3 regions of the Pseudorhizobium marinum genome follow, and region 2 is predicted to be linked to each of the others. Evidence: riboswitches for the same ligand, from Rfam matches in the RefSeq annotation. Region 2 holds a riboswitch; each other region holds the start of a gene.
What was found. A riboswitch is a leader RNA that binds a small molecule or an ion and turns the genes downstream of it on or off. The one in region 2 is predicted to bind thiamine pyrophosphate.
Positions count from the first base shown of each region.

Region 1 (4,672 bases), on a different contig from region 2:
GGCATTTGCGACGGAGGAGCCGGAGGCGCCGGAGAAGAGCACGCTGGTGAGGAGGGTCGTCTGGGCAAGGCCGGCAGGCCGATGGCCGACGAGGCTTGCGGCAAGCCGCACCAGGCGCTCCGCCGCCCCCGAGAGGGTGAGCAGCACGCCGGTCAGCAGGAAGAAGGGAATGGCGAGCAGCAGGAAGCGCGACAGGCCGCTTGCCGCTGTCGCCACGATCGCAGGCTCAGGGAGGCTGCTGCCGAAGGGAACGGCAAGCGCTGCCCCGGCGAGGAGACAATGGGCCAGCGGAGCGCCGAGCAAAAGGCCGAGGCCGGCGATCAGCAGCGCGATCAGACCCGGGGGCCAGTGACCGGGGGACCAGAGGCTCTCGAGGATGATCTCTGCCGGCAGAAGATGAACCGCAAGGCCGAGGAGACAAGACAACAGCGCGGACGTGCCCTTCCCTTCGACGATACGGCGAAGGACCAGCAGCACCAGAAGCAGTCCGGCGCTCGTGCTCAGGGCTGCCGGCCGCAGCCAGTCCGGCAGGCCGAGCACGACGGAGGTGGAGCCCATCATGCCGGCGGCCGCAGCGCCGCCGCTGACGAAGGCGAGTGCTGCGACGACCGTCACGGCATCGGCCACCAGATGCAGCGCCGGGCCCAGGGCTACGGGCGCTGCACGGCGCGCGATGTCGAGGCGCATGGCCAGAGCGCCCGACAGTGTGAGCGGCAGGCCCAGCGCGACCAGCAGCAGGAAGAGCCACAGCGCCGCCTCCTCCGCGCCGACCATGCCGGTCGAGAAGAGGTAGCGCAGGACGACCGAGGCCAGCACCAGCGCCAGAAGGACTGCCAGCACCGCCGCCGCCACGGTCGAGAGCGCCGCTTCGACGGCCTCCGCAAGGCGCCCGCTCTTCTGCTGCCAGTCGCTGGCCGGAGGCGGCAGTGATGGCGGCGCGGCACTATCCTTTACCGACAGGGGTCGCAGGTCTGTGTCCTCGCCTCGCCTCACCGCAGTTCGACGGCCAGGTCCTCGACGGCCGGCGCGCTGTCGATCAGCCCGCTTTCGGCCATGAAGGCGCCGAAGCGCTCGTAGCGGCCGCGGTCGAGGGCCGCCGGGCGCTTGGCAAAGCGCGGCAGCGTATCGAGGAAGGCCTGGCGGTTCAGCGCGTCATCGAGGTCCGGATAGGCCTTGATGAAGAGCTCCCAGGCCTCCTGCGGATGGTTGGTGAGGAAGATCGCGGCATCCTCGACGGCCTTCAGGAAGCGGGGAAGACGGTCGTCGCCGGCCATGTCCCTCTGGGCGACGAAGATCAGCTCGTCATAGACGGGAACGCCGTGCTCTTCGGGAAAGAAGGCATGGGGCTCGCCGCCTTCGAGGCGGATCTGGGTCAGCTCGAAATTGCGGAAGCCGCCGACGGTGGCGTCCACCTGGCCGCCGAGCAGCGAGGCGGTGAGCGCGAAGTTGACGTTGACGAGTTCGACGTCATCGAGGGACAGGCCTTCGGCCTCCAGGATACGCTTCAGCATGGCATCCTCGAAACCGGACACCGAAAAGCCGATCTTCCTGCCCTTCAGATCCGCCAGCGTCTTGACGGGACCATTGGCGAGAACCGTGATGGTGTTGAGCGGCGTCTCGACAAGCGTGCCGAAGCGGACGAGCGGCAGGCCCGCAGCGTGGTCGAGATAGAGGTTCGGCTGGTAATGCACGCCGATATCGGCCTGGCCGGCGGCGACCAGCCGCGGCACGGAGGACGGATCGGCCGGCGGCAGCAGTTCCACCTCGAGGCCCTGTTCGGCAAAGAGACCGCGCTCCTGGGCGACGACCATGGTCGCGTGATCCGGGTTGACGAACCATTCGAGCATCACGGTCAGCTTGTCGGCGGCTTGCGCTGGCAGGGGAAGCGCCAGGAGCGCGAGCGCGCCGAGGAGGGGAAGCAGGCGTCGTGTCATGATTTTATTCTCCGGCTAATTAAATTAAGGGGGCGATGGTCGGATTCCGGCGCCCAAGGGGCGAGCGGCGCCGTCAGGCGGTCGACGGCGGCGCGCAGGAGGAGGGTCATGGCCGCGAGTAGCGCCATGGCGGCAAAGACGGTGTCGGTCTGCATGCGGGCATTGGCCTGCACCATGACGAAGCCGAGACCCGCGGAGGCGCCGACCCATTCGCCGACCACGGCACCGATTGGCGCCAGCGGCGCGGCAACGCGCAGGCCCGAAACGAGCGCCGGCAGCGCCAGCGGCAGGCGGATGTGGCGGAGCACCTGCCAATGACTGGCCTTGGTGAGCGCGGCGGCATCGAGCAGGACCGGATCGGTGCGGTGCAAGCCGTCGGCGAAGGCGGATGCAACCGGAAAGAAGATGATGATCGTTGCCATCACTGCCTTGGAGGCCATGCCGAAGCCGAACCAGAGGACGAGAATGGGGGCGAGCACGAAGACCGGCAGCGCCTGCAGGACCAGCAGCATCGGCCAGGCGAGACGCCCGAGCCGGGGGAACGCCGCCATCGACAGGGCGGCGGCAAAGCCCAGCAGCGTGCCGCAGGCGAGACCGACGAGGATCTCCGACAGGGTGATCAGCCCGTTGCGCAGCAGGAATTCCGGCTGGCGGACCAGTGCTGCAGCCACCTGCAGCGGCGCGGGAAGAATGTAGCGGGGGGCGCCGACCAGCCAGACGACGGCCTGCCAGAGGGCGATCAGGCCCAGGAGGCCCGGTCCCATGTGCTTCAACGACATGGCAAGGCTCTACCGCGTCGGCGCCTGGTCGCCGCGCGAGCGCAGTCTGTCACGGATTGTGGTGCTGGATGCCATCAAACGATCTCCCGACGGTTACATCATGGAGATCCAGGTAAAGCGGAGAAGAGAATTGGCGCCTGATATGGCCGTTTCCGTTCCTACGCCGGTATGACCCGGATCAGGTTCAAGGGTCCGGCTCACCGCCATCTCAGCACCGTTACGATGCCCCCCTCGGAATTTCGTCATGTTTTGCGCAGACCGGCGGCAATGTCAATCGCCTTGCGCGGGAGCCAAGCCCGGCAGCGGCGGCGGGCGCCTCATGCGTTCCGCATCACGGAACCGACAGGTCCTGAGCGCGAAGGTAAAGCGTGCGGGTGCCGCCGATGTGATTGGTGGCGAATGTCTTCAGCGAACCTTCCGGGCCGGTTTCGCCGTAATCCTTCATCAGCTGGATCATGCTTTCCAGGGCGATCGCCTGGGCGGAGAAATAGGCGTTGTCGAACTGGTTCTGGAGCGCCGACTCCAGCGCCTGAAGCGTGTTGCGATCCTGCTCGCTCAGGTCCGCCGCCGGATCCACGCCCTCCTCGACGAGCGCCTCTTTCAACTCCGCCACAAACCGGCGCTGGTTCTCCGTCACCGTCTCGGCGAAGGCGCGCACCGACTCCTCCTGCCCACGGGAGAGCGCCAGTTCTGCCGATTCCACGAGGAAGTGGCTCAGGCTGGCCAAGCGTCCGGAAAAGGACTGCCTAGCATCCTCCTGCGCCGCAGCCTGCACGGCGCCCAAGGGTATGAGCAGAAGCGCAAGCATGAGTATCCGGGATGCTGACCTGAACATGAAAAAGAACCTTTCCTGCTGATGACCGGGCTGATGATGGAGAAGGCGCCGCCGCGGCGGCGCTCCCTGATCTCGAACCGCAGATCGTTGCCGAAGTTCCCGCGGCCGGACGCTGCCCGGAAGGACGCTACTGCGCCGGCTCGCTTGGCTCGTCGGTGAGCGCGGGATGGCTCGTCTGATCCTCGACGCCGCTCGGCGGCGCTTCGTCGGTGCGCTCGTAGGGCTCCTCGACGATCACGGTGGAGGTCGACGCAAGGTCCTGGACAAAAAGGAAGAAGCCCCCGACGACCACGACGATCACCGCCGCGGCAATGAACATGAGCTTTTTCGTGCGACTATCCATGGCTTGCTCCATTTGCTGTGGATCTCTCCAACCATGGAGCGCGGCGGAAGTTGCAAGGCATTTCCTCGCGGCGGCTTCTCCGTCGCTGAGCCACCCCGAGCCCTAGCAGGATATCAGTCCTGCTCGGCGCGACGCATGGGCATGCGGTCGATGAGGCCGAACAGCGCTTCGCTGTCGACAAACTCGCCGCTCTTCAGTTTTGCACCTCCGTCCTTGCCGATCAGGACCACTTGAAACTCACCGGGCGCGATGTCGGCCTGCCGGCGAAGTTCGGCGGCGTCGAGGTCGCCGATGCTGCCATAGACGGCTTCCGCGGTCTCCTCGGTCACCCGCACGACGACCATGTCGCGATCGGCGAGTGCCGCATCGGAGCGTGTGAACTCCGCCAGTTGCCGTTCCAGCCGGGCCTCACCCGCCGCGCCAAAGACGAGGGCGATGCGGTTCTTCCAGGTAAGCTGCGACAGGCTATCCATGGCGGATGCCTGCAGTGGAACCAGAAGGGCCAGCACCGTTGCGATCATCGGCCTTTGCATCTGCATCTCCCATCGGTTTGCGACCTGATCCTTGTGGTGGCGTCTGTCGATAACCTCAACGCCAGTTCGCCCGCCGAAGTTCACTCGGACGGAAAAACTTCTCAGGACCGGCAGCTCTCGGATCATCGTGATCTGGCTTTCGTTCACATTCTTCTTCATGGTATTACCGCAGGCATCGAAAGCGAAACGAAAGGCACCAGATGTTTCTCACGTCCCGGCAGTCGGAAATCGTCGAGCTGGCGAAGTCG
Region 1 is NZ_JMQK01000030.1:35,103-39,774, reverse strand. Features, by position in the region: gene EO99_RS0123495 (TRAP transporter large permease) at 1-927, opposite strand, end outside; gene EO99_RS0123490 (ABC transporter substrate-binding protein) at 990-1,934, opposite strand; gene EO99_RS0123485 (ABC transporter permease) at 1,931-2,713, opposite strand; gene EO99_RS27725 (hypothetical protein) at 2,697-2,885, shown strand; TPP riboswitch at 2,852-2,955, opposite strand; gene EO99_RS0123475 (DUF4142 domain-containing protein) at 3,045-3,548, opposite strand; gene EO99_RS0123470 (hypothetical protein) at 3,676-3,891, opposite strand; gene EO99_RS0123465 (DUF4174 domain-containing protein) at 4,005-4,583, opposite strand; gene EO99_RS0123460 (DeoR/GlpR family DNA-binding transcription regulator) at 4,625-4,672, shown strand, end outside.
Region 1: linked by a shared signal. The riboswitch ahead of EO99_RS0123485 (ABC transporter permease) and the one ahead of thiB (thiamine ABC transporter substrate binding subunit) in region 2 are both predicted to bind thiamine pyrophosphate.

Region 2 (4,672 bases):
GGCGAAGCCCGCCGGGCGGCACTGGCACGCGTCTTGGCGCCCGAGCCCGATATCCTCATGCTGGACGAGCCCACCAACCATCTCGACCTGCCGACGATCGAGTGGCTGGAAGACGAACTGCGCAAGACCCGCAGCGCGCTCGTGCTCATCTCCCACGATCGGCGCTTCCTGGAGAAGGTGTCGACCGCCACCGTCTGGCTCGACCGTGGTGTGTCGCGGCGTCTCGACCGCGGGTTCCAATACTTCGAAGCATGGCGCGACGAGGTGCTGGAGGCGGAGGAGCTGGAGCAGCACAAGCTTGGAAAGGCGATCGAACGGGAGGAGCACTGGCTGCGCTACGGCGTGACGGCGCGCCGCAAGCGCAACATGCGCCGCCTGGGCGAGCTCCAGACCATGCGCGCCGACTACCGCGGCCACAAGGGCGCTCAGGGCAGCGTGCAGGCGACGGCATCGGAAGGGCGCGAGTCCGGCAAGCTGGTCATCGAAGCCGAGATGATCACCAAGAGCTACGAGGAGCGCACCATCGTCGCGCCCTTCAGCATCCGCGTGCACCGGGGCGATTGCATCGGCCTCGTCGGCCCGAACGGCGCCGGCAAGACGACGCTCCTGAAGATGCTGACCGGACAGCTTGCGCCGGACACCGGTACCGTGAAGCTCGGCACCAATCTCGAGATCGCGACGCTGGACCAGAAGCGCGAGGATCTCGACCCGGAAGAAACGCTGTCCCAGTATCTGACCGACGGACGCGGCGAGACGCTTCTCGTCAACGGCGAGCAGCGCCATGTCGCGGGATACATGAAGGACTTCCTGTTCCAGCCGGAGCAGATCCGCACCCCGATCAAGAACCTCTCCGGCGGCGAGCGCGCCCGGCTGATGCTGGCGCGGATCATGGCGCGTCCCTCGAACCTGCTGATCCTCGACGAACCGACCAACGACCTCGACATCGAAACGCTCGACCTTCTGCAGGAGATCGTCTCCGGCTTCAGCGGCACCGTCATCCTCGTCAGCCACGATCGCGACTTCCTCGACCGCACGGTGACCTCGACCATAGCGCCCGCCACGCCGGATGCCCCCGATGGCCGCTGGATCGAATATGCCGGCGGCTATACCGACATGCTGGCTCAGCGCCGGGGCGCACAGGAAGAGCGGCGGCGCGTCGAAAAGCAGGAGAAGTCGAAGGCCGCAACGGCCGGACCCGCATCGGAGGCTCCCAGGAACAAGGTCAAGCTGTCCTTCAAGCAGAAGTTCGCGCTCGAGAACCTTCCCAAGGAGATGGCGAAGGTGGAAGCCGATATTGCCGCGCGAGAACAGAAGATGGCCGATCCCCAACTCTTCAGCAAGGACCCGGCGACCTTCAACAGGCTGGCGGCGGAGACGGAGAAGCTGCGCCAGGGCCTGACGCGGATGGAGGAAGAGTGGCTGGAGCTCGAGATGCTGCGCGAGGAGCTGGAGGGATAGGAGTTAACCCTCTGTTAGCCATAACGGGCGGCCATTTCGCTGCTTCTGCCGGAAACCGGAACAATCCTTCGGGACCTTCGTTCGGTTGTCAGTGTCGATCTGGGACAGACGCTGGTAAGACACCGAACCTTAGGAGAATTCCAATGCTGGCAAGTGTACCGAGTCGTCGGCTGGCTCAGCAAGCGGCACACCATCGTGTCCTGATTGTCGAAGACGAATTCCTGATCGCGCTCGACGTCGGCGAGACAGTTGAGGCGATGGGTTTGCAGATCGCCGGCTTTGCCAGCGGCCGCAGCCATGCCTTGGCGCTTGCCCAGACGGCCGACATCGCCCTGGTCGACGTGAACCTCTCCGACGGAAGAACAGGACCGGAACTCGGACGCGAGCTTGCCGAGATCTACGGTCTGACGGTAATCTACATGACTGCCAACCCGGAAGAGGTCAATCAGGTCCAGAACGGCGTGCTTGGCGTCCTGACGAAGCCCGTGATGCCGCATGTCGTGGAACAGTCCATCGATTATGCCGTTGCACGGCGCACCGGCGGCATTGCCTCCCTGCCCCGCGAACTCCACGTTTTCCAGCGCCCTCACTAGCGCCTCGATCCCGGCGCGAATGCTTGCCAAGGCCTGCGCTGCCCGGTACACCGTAGGAAGCTCTAACGGGGTGCCGCATCTGCGGCTGAGAGGCTTTGCCAACCCGCGGAACCTGATCCGGTTGATACCGGCGGAGGGATTAGACGGCTTCTGATCGACGCCTGTTCCCTTTCGTTGAACAAGGAGGCGTCAATGACAAGAACCCTGCCATTCCTGTGTTTCCTGTCGACCTTCGCAATCGCCTATCCTGCGATGGCGCAGGAGAAGACGCTGACCATCTACACCTACGAGAGCTTTACCGCCGAATGGGGCCCCGGTCCCCAGGTCAAGGAAGAATTCGAAAAGACCTGCGCCTGCACCATCGAGTTCGTCAGCGTGGCGGACGGCGTGGCTCTGCTCTCCCGGCTGAAGCTGGAAGGTCAGAGCACGGGAGCTGACCTGGTGCTCGGCCTCGACACCAACCTGGCGACGGAAGCCAAGGCCACCGGACTTTTCGAGCCGCATGGCCTCGACACGGGCGCCATCGCAGTCCCGGGCGGCTACAGCGACGAGGTCTTCATTCCCTACGACTACGGCCATTTCGCCGTGGTCTACGACACGCAGGCGATGCAGACGCCACCCAGAAGCCTGAAGGAACTGGTAGAAGGAGATCCGGCCCAGAAGATCGTCATTCAGGATCCGCGCACCTCGACGCCGGGGCTTGGCCTGCTTCTCTGGGTGAAGTCGGTCTATGGCGACGACGCTCCGGCGGCCTGGACGAAGCTCCGCGACAGGATCTTGACGGTGACGCCGGGATGGTCGGAAGCCTACGGGCTGTTCACCAAGGGCGAGGTGCCGATGGTTCTCTCCTACACCACCTCGCCGGCCTATCACATGGTCGCGGAGGGCACGGAGAGGTATCAGGCCGCCGCGTTCTCGGAAGGCCACTATGTCCAGATCGAACTGGCCGGAATGCTGACGACATCGAATGACAAGACGCTGGCGAGAAAGTTTCTCGCTTTCACGATGACGCCGGCCTTCCAGAACATCATCCCGACGACGAACTGGATGATGCCGGCCGCACCAACCTCCGAACCCCTTCCGGACGCCTTCAACAGGCTCGTCAGTCCGCAGAACACGCTGCTGATGGATCCCGAGGAGGTTGCCGCCCATCGACGGGCATGGATCGATGAATGGCTGACGGCAATGAGCGCCCGATGAGCGCCGAGTGAGCCGACAGCCATGATGATGACGCGGCGGCAGCGACGGTGGGGACTTGCCGGCAGCGCCATTGCCCTGGCGGCAACCGCGCTCTTCATACTTCTGGCACTGGCCGCGCTGCTGGCCAGTCAACCGGCGACTACCGATGGGTGGATTTTTTCGGCCTACACATTCCGGATCCTCCAGTTCACGCTTCTGCAGGCAGCTCTGTCGACCCTGCTTTCGACAGGCCTTGCCGTGCCCGTGGCGCTCGCGCTGGCGCGCCGCAGCCATTTCCCCGGGCGTCTCTGGGTTCTGAGACTCATGGCGCTGCCGATGGGCTTGCCGGTTCTGGTGGTGACGCTCGGTTTGATTGCCATCTGGGGCCGGCAAGGCTGGGCAAACGGCCTGCTCCTCTCGCTGGGTGCCAGCGAACCTATCAGCATCTACGGATTGAGCGGCATCCTTCTGGCGCATGTATTCTTCAACCTGCCGCTTGCCTGCCGGCTGATGGTCTCCGCGCTCGAGCGCCAGCCGGGCGAATCCTGGATGCTCGCCGCAGGCCTCGGCATGAACTCCGTCTCGGTCTTCCGCTTTGTCGAGTGGCCGGCGCTGGTAAGGATCCTGCCGGGCATTGCGGGCCTCATCTTCATGCTGTGCGTGAACAGCTTCACCATCGTCCTGGTCCTGGGCGGCGGGCCCGCGGCAACGACGCTGGAAGTCGCCATCTACCAGTCCCTGCGGTTCGATTTCGACCCGCCCCGGGCGATTGCCCTCGCGCTGCTGCAGATTGCGCTGACGGGCCTGGTCGTGGCAGTCCTGGCGACAATGCGCCGACCGGAGGAAAGGATATCAACGCTTGGCGGCGCAAGAATCCGCTTCGACGGGCGAACACTCGCGAAGCGCACCTGGGATATGGCTTGGATTGCCACAGCTGTGGCCTTTCTCTTGCTGCCCTTGGTCGCGGTCGTCTCGGCCGGTCTGCAGGCAGACCTTGGCCGGCTGGTTACCAGCGCAGCGTTCGCAGGCGCTGCCGCGACGAGCCTTGCGATTGCCCTCGCATCCGGATTGCTCGCACTGGCAATGTCGATCGCCATCATCCGCGGCCGCCTGACGGTGGCAGAGACGCAGGGCGCTGGAGCCAGTGCAGTCGCCTATGGCCGAATTCTCGGTGCCACATCATCGCTCGTCCTGCTCGTCCCGCCGATCGTCCTCGGCACGGGATGGTTCCTGCTGTTGCGGCCATGGGGCGACGTGAGCCGCTTTGCACCCGTCCTGGTCGTCGCCATCAATGCCCTGATGGCGCTGCCCTTCGTCGTGCGCGTCCTGGAACCGGCCATGGAGACGCACCACGCACGAACCGCCCGGCTGACCGCCAGTCTCGGCATGTCCGGGCTCTGGAAACTATGGCACATCGACCGGCCGATCCTGATGACGCCTGC
Region 2 is NZ_JMQK01000003.1:198,537-203,208, forward strand. Features, by position in the region: gene EO99_RS0104990 (ABC-F family ATP-binding cassette domain-containing protein) at 1-1,458, shown strand, start outside; gene EO99_RS0104995 (response regulator) at 1,602-2,051, shown strand; TPP riboswitch at 2,108-2,207, shown strand; gene thiB (thiamine ABC transporter substrate binding subunit) at 2,244-3,251, shown strand; gene EO99_RS0105005 (thiamine/thiamine pyrophosphate ABC transporter permease ThiP) at 3,276-4,672, shown strand, end outside.

Region 3 (4,672 bases), on a different contig from region 2:
CAGACCGGCAACGCCGGCCCCTTTGACAAGAACACGCATGTCACTGCCCGGACTATGTCGTGGACAACCCATGGACCGGAATATAGACATCGCCGCCTTCGCGGTATTTTGCCGCCATTGCCGCCAAGCCCTCCTTCCGCGCCTCGGCCCGAATATCGTGGGAGATTTGCATGGAGCAGAATTTCGGGCCGCACATGGAGCAGAAATGCGCAACCTTGTGCGCTTCCTTAGGAAGCGTCTCGTCGTGCAGGGCTCGCGCCGTTTCGGGATCGAGCGAGAGGTTGAACTGATCCTCCCAGCGGAATTCGAAACGCGCACGGGACAGAGCGTCGTCGCGGATTTTCGCTGCGGGATGTCCCTTTGCGAGATCGGCTGCGTGGGCGGCGATCTTGTAGGTGATGACGCCAGTCTTGACGTCGTTGCGATCGGGCAGTCCCAGATGTTCCTTCGGGGTGACGTAGCAGAGCATGGCTGTGCCGAACCAACCGATCATCGCCGCACCTATGCCTGATGTGATGTGGTCGTAACCTGGAGCAATATCGGTTGTCAGCGGCCCAAGCGTGTAGAAGGGCGCTTCCCCGCAGATCTGCAACTGCTTGTCCATGTTTTCCTTGATCTTGTGCATCGGGACATGTCCCGGGCCTTCGATCATCACCTGGCAGTCTTTCTCCCAGGCAATCCTGGTGAGTTCGCCGAGTGTTTCAAGCTCAGCGAACTGCGCAGCATCGTTGGCATCGGCAATGGAACCGGGGCGCAGGCCGTCGCCCAGCGAGAAGGAGACGTCATAGGCACGGCAGATGTCGCAGATGTCCTCAAAATGCTGGTAAAGGAAACTCTCCTTGTGATGATGTAGACACCATTTGGCCATGATGGAGCCGCCACGCGAGACGATGCCGGTGACCCGATCGATGGTGAGCGGAATGTAGGCGAGCCTCACCCCGGCATGGATGGTGAAGTAGTCCACCCCCTGCTCCGCCTGTTCGATCAGCGTATCGCGATAGATTTCCCAGGTGAGGTTTTCCGCAATGCCGCCGACCTTCTCCAGCGCCTGGTAGAGCGGCACGGTGCCGAGCGGGACTGGAGAGTTGCGGATAATCCACTCGCGGATGTTGTGGATGTTACGGCCGGTGGAGAGATCCATTACGGTATCGCCGCCCCAGCGGATCGCCCAGACCATCTTCTCCACCTCTTCGGTCATGGAGGACGTCACGGCGGAATTGCCGATGTTGGCGTTGATCTTGACCAGGAAGTTGCGGCCGATGATCATCGGTTCGGCTTCGGGGTGGTTGATATTGGCCGGAATGATGGCGCGTCCACTCGCCACTTCCTGCCGAACGAACTCCGGTGTGACGAAATCGGGAATGTGCGCGCCGAAGCTTTCGCCGTCCCGCTGCAGCGAATGCTCTTGGGCTTGCCGGCCCAGATTCTCCCGAATAGCGACAAATTCCATTTCCGCGGTTATGATACCCGCCCGCGCGTAGGCGAGCTGGGTCACCGCCTTCCCATCCTTCGCGCGGCGCGGAGGGCTCAGGGGAGAGAATTGCGGCGTCAGCCGGTCGCCGGCCGCAAAGCCGTTGTCCTCCGGCCGGATCTTGCGGCCTTGATAGATCTCGGTGTCGTCGCGCGCTGCGATCCACGCTTGGCGAAGCTTCGGCAGGCCGCCTTCGATCGAGACGACGTGCGACGGATCGGTATAGGGGCCGGATGTGTCATAGACGATGACGGGTAGCTCACCGGAGGTCGGGTGGAGGGCGACCTCGCGCATGGGAACGCGAAGGTCCGGATGCTGCTTTCCGGCCAAGTGGATCTTGCGCGACGCGGGCAAGGGCCCGCTGGTAACGGCTGTCGAATGGGTTGAGGCGGCAATCTTCATCGTGAGGCTCCAAGTTTCAGGTTGGAGACCCAGTCCTAGAGCCGGAATGATGGAAGGACGCAGAGACGGAATCCAGACGTGGACTGTATATCGTCGAGCGCTCGCACCGTCCCTACGCCAGTATGAACTGGATCAGGTTCAACGGGTCACTGCGCTGCGAAAGCCAGCAGAATCTCAGCCCCTTGCCGGGGCACCCCTGGTGAATGATGCAAGGCTACGATAGTCGGATTAGCAGGTCAAGCACGCGCGACCGAAAAGCTTCACGCAAACCTGTGGGGGTTACGCGCTTATCAATGATGCTCATCGACGACGATGCAAATTGCCAGGGGGAGCTCCTTCATGCAGCAAAGGTCGGCCGGCCCGCCCGGGAGATCGAACGCGCGACCCCGGCCTGCAAACCCTTCGCAAGGGACTGCCTTGGTGAGCGAGGAGCCCGGGTTGCCGGATTGGATGATTCGGAGCTGGCTGCTCTCCGTTCTGTCCCATCTGTGGATGCGAACACCTGACCCAGTCGTTCGAAGACGGCCCCATGCCGTTCATTCGAGGCGCCCAGTACGTCCTTGCGCCGTTCCAGCGGGCTGCAAATCAGTTGTCTTGCCAGGTCAGGTTCAAGGGCGCCTTGCCAGAACCAGCAACAGAAAGCCGCCCAGGTCGCGCCAGCGCAAGAACCGCGAGACGGCTTCGCAAGCAGCGGGTGACGGTTGAGGCTCACCGATATTGGTGATGACGAAGCCCGCGGAGGCTACTACAATGAAGTAGTCCCCAATGGTCCGCGGAAAAAAAACCTCGGAACCGCAAACGGCGGAGTTTCTTCGTCGTTGGGGTGGGCTCCAAAACGTCAATGCTCCACGAAGGGCCCTCTGTCGAAACACCGACCGAAACCCAGTTGCTCGGCCGTCGGCGGCTTTTTCCCAACCCAGCCCCCGGGCCGCCTGGGCAACAGTGGCCCAACGTTTCCCGACCAGCTTCACCGCTCACGCTTATACTCGCGGCTCAATATCCGCCTTGGCAATGACGCTCTCCGGATTCAGACGGAACACCTAAACGCGATTTCCATGAAGCCGGCGGCAGGCCAGAGAGTGGCAGCTCTTGGCGGACTTTCTGCCGCTCAACGCAACAGGGTTCCCACTCGCTGGACCGCTTGATGGTAACGCTTTGGCTTTGCGTTTTCCCGGGTGACGATGCCCTTGGCTTCCAGATCAAGCCGAACAGCACCTAACCACCAGCCCAGTTTGTCTCCACCAGGAAACAGCTCCTCCGTGAGGTGCGGCAGGAGGGCCTGCTTGGCTTCTGCTTCGGTCATGCCGGGAGACTGTCGGGGCAAGACGACCAGGAGTGCATCCCGAACGGCTTCGTATTTCCGCCGGTCGACCAACTTCGTTCGTCCGGTCGAGATGACGTTCTCAATTTCAATTTTCTCGAGATCAGACATTAGATGCTCGCTGCAGGAATGGCACTGTTGGGCTGCGGAACCCCATAAGGGCAAACGATGAGGCCAAGCGCCATGCGGCCCCTAGCGGGATTGGCCTGCCATTCGGCACATCGCTGGGGAGGCGATCTGCATCGGCAAGGTCGCTACAGAACATTCGATATTCTACAGCTGGTCGGGCGGTTTCAGGCAAATTTTTCGCATAAAGGCTTACCCAATGGCCGGGTTCGAAGTCGAGGAACATCGGGGTGTTGCAACAGTCAGCGAAAATGCGCCTGGTTGGGCTGTCGGGGGTAAGTCTATGTTGCTGGAGGCGTTCTGCACCAGCATCGCATGCGATTTTGTCGGCGCGATGAATGATGACATGAGTCGCGCCCTTTCCATCCGTCACGCCGACACCATCCGGTAAGGCAGCAAAAAATTCAGATGCCAAACGGCAACTGGTACACATGCATTCGCTGCTCATAATGCTGGGGCCCGAAATCGTCAGGCGAGCCGCCCGGCAGCGACAGGTGATGGACTGTGATTCCTGCATCGGTGCATCTCCTTATTGAATAGAATGACGATTCTATTTAATCCAGTCAAGACGACCAGAAACCTGTCCGCAAGCAACAAGGACAATCCATGAACAATGGTGCGCAGACGCGGATCGCGAGAAGTCGAACTAAAATCCTTGCTGCAGCCTCCGATGTCTTTCTGAGTGAAGGCTATGTCGCCTCAAGCATGGAGCAAGTAGCCCTAGCAGCAGATGTTTCCATCCAAACCATCTACAGCCACTTCAAAGGAAAGGGAGCACTCTTTCTCGAGGTTGCTACCGACCTGGCCGGGGGCGCTGCGAGTGCTGTGGGCAATTTGGTTGAAACACTGCCTGAAGACACTCCGGTTGAGGAATGGCTTACGCGGTTTGCCACCCAGCAGTTGAAGGTTGTCCTGACGCCAACTCTCATGCAACTGAGACGCATGGTGATCGGAGAGGTGGGGCGTTTCCCCCAGTTGGGCAGGACCCTCTATGAAGCCGGGCCGGGCCGAGCAATTGCGCGGCTAACGACCGGCTTGCAGCACTACATCGAGCGCGGCGAGATTGCCATGACGGATCCAGTGCGAGCCGCAAAGCAGTTTAACTGGCTTCTGATGGGAGGTCCAACATCAGAGGTTATGTACCTCGGTGAAGCCGCGATCCCCACCGAGCCTGAGATGCGAACGCAGGTGGACGAGACCGTCGCAATCTTCCTGGCGGCCTATGGACGCGAAGCCACACCACCGGCGTCTGCTTAGGTCGACAAGCTGACGCTCCTTGGGAACAACCCAATGACCGTAGTGGTCGGGACCGCCAGGCCGTTGTCGCCAACAGCTTCATCGTGGAGTCGCTC
Region 3 is NZ_JMQK01000014.1:73,911-78,582, reverse strand. Features, by position in the region: gene thiO (glycine oxidase ThiO) at 1-39, opposite strand, end outside; gene thiC (phosphomethylpyrimidine synthase ThiC) at 53-1,873, opposite strand; TPP riboswitch at 1,965-2,081, opposite strand; gene EO99_RS0116800 (DUF6958 family protein) at 2,982-3,305, opposite strand; gene EO99_RS27530 (GFA family protein) at 3,298-3,837, opposite strand; gene EO99_RS0116790 (TetR/AcrR family transcriptional regulator) at 3,927-4,577, shown strand.
Region 3: linked by a shared signal. The riboswitch ahead of thiC (phosphomethylpyrimidine synthase ThiC) and the one ahead of thiB (thiamine ABC transporter substrate binding subunit) in region 2 are both predicted to bind thiamine pyrophosphate.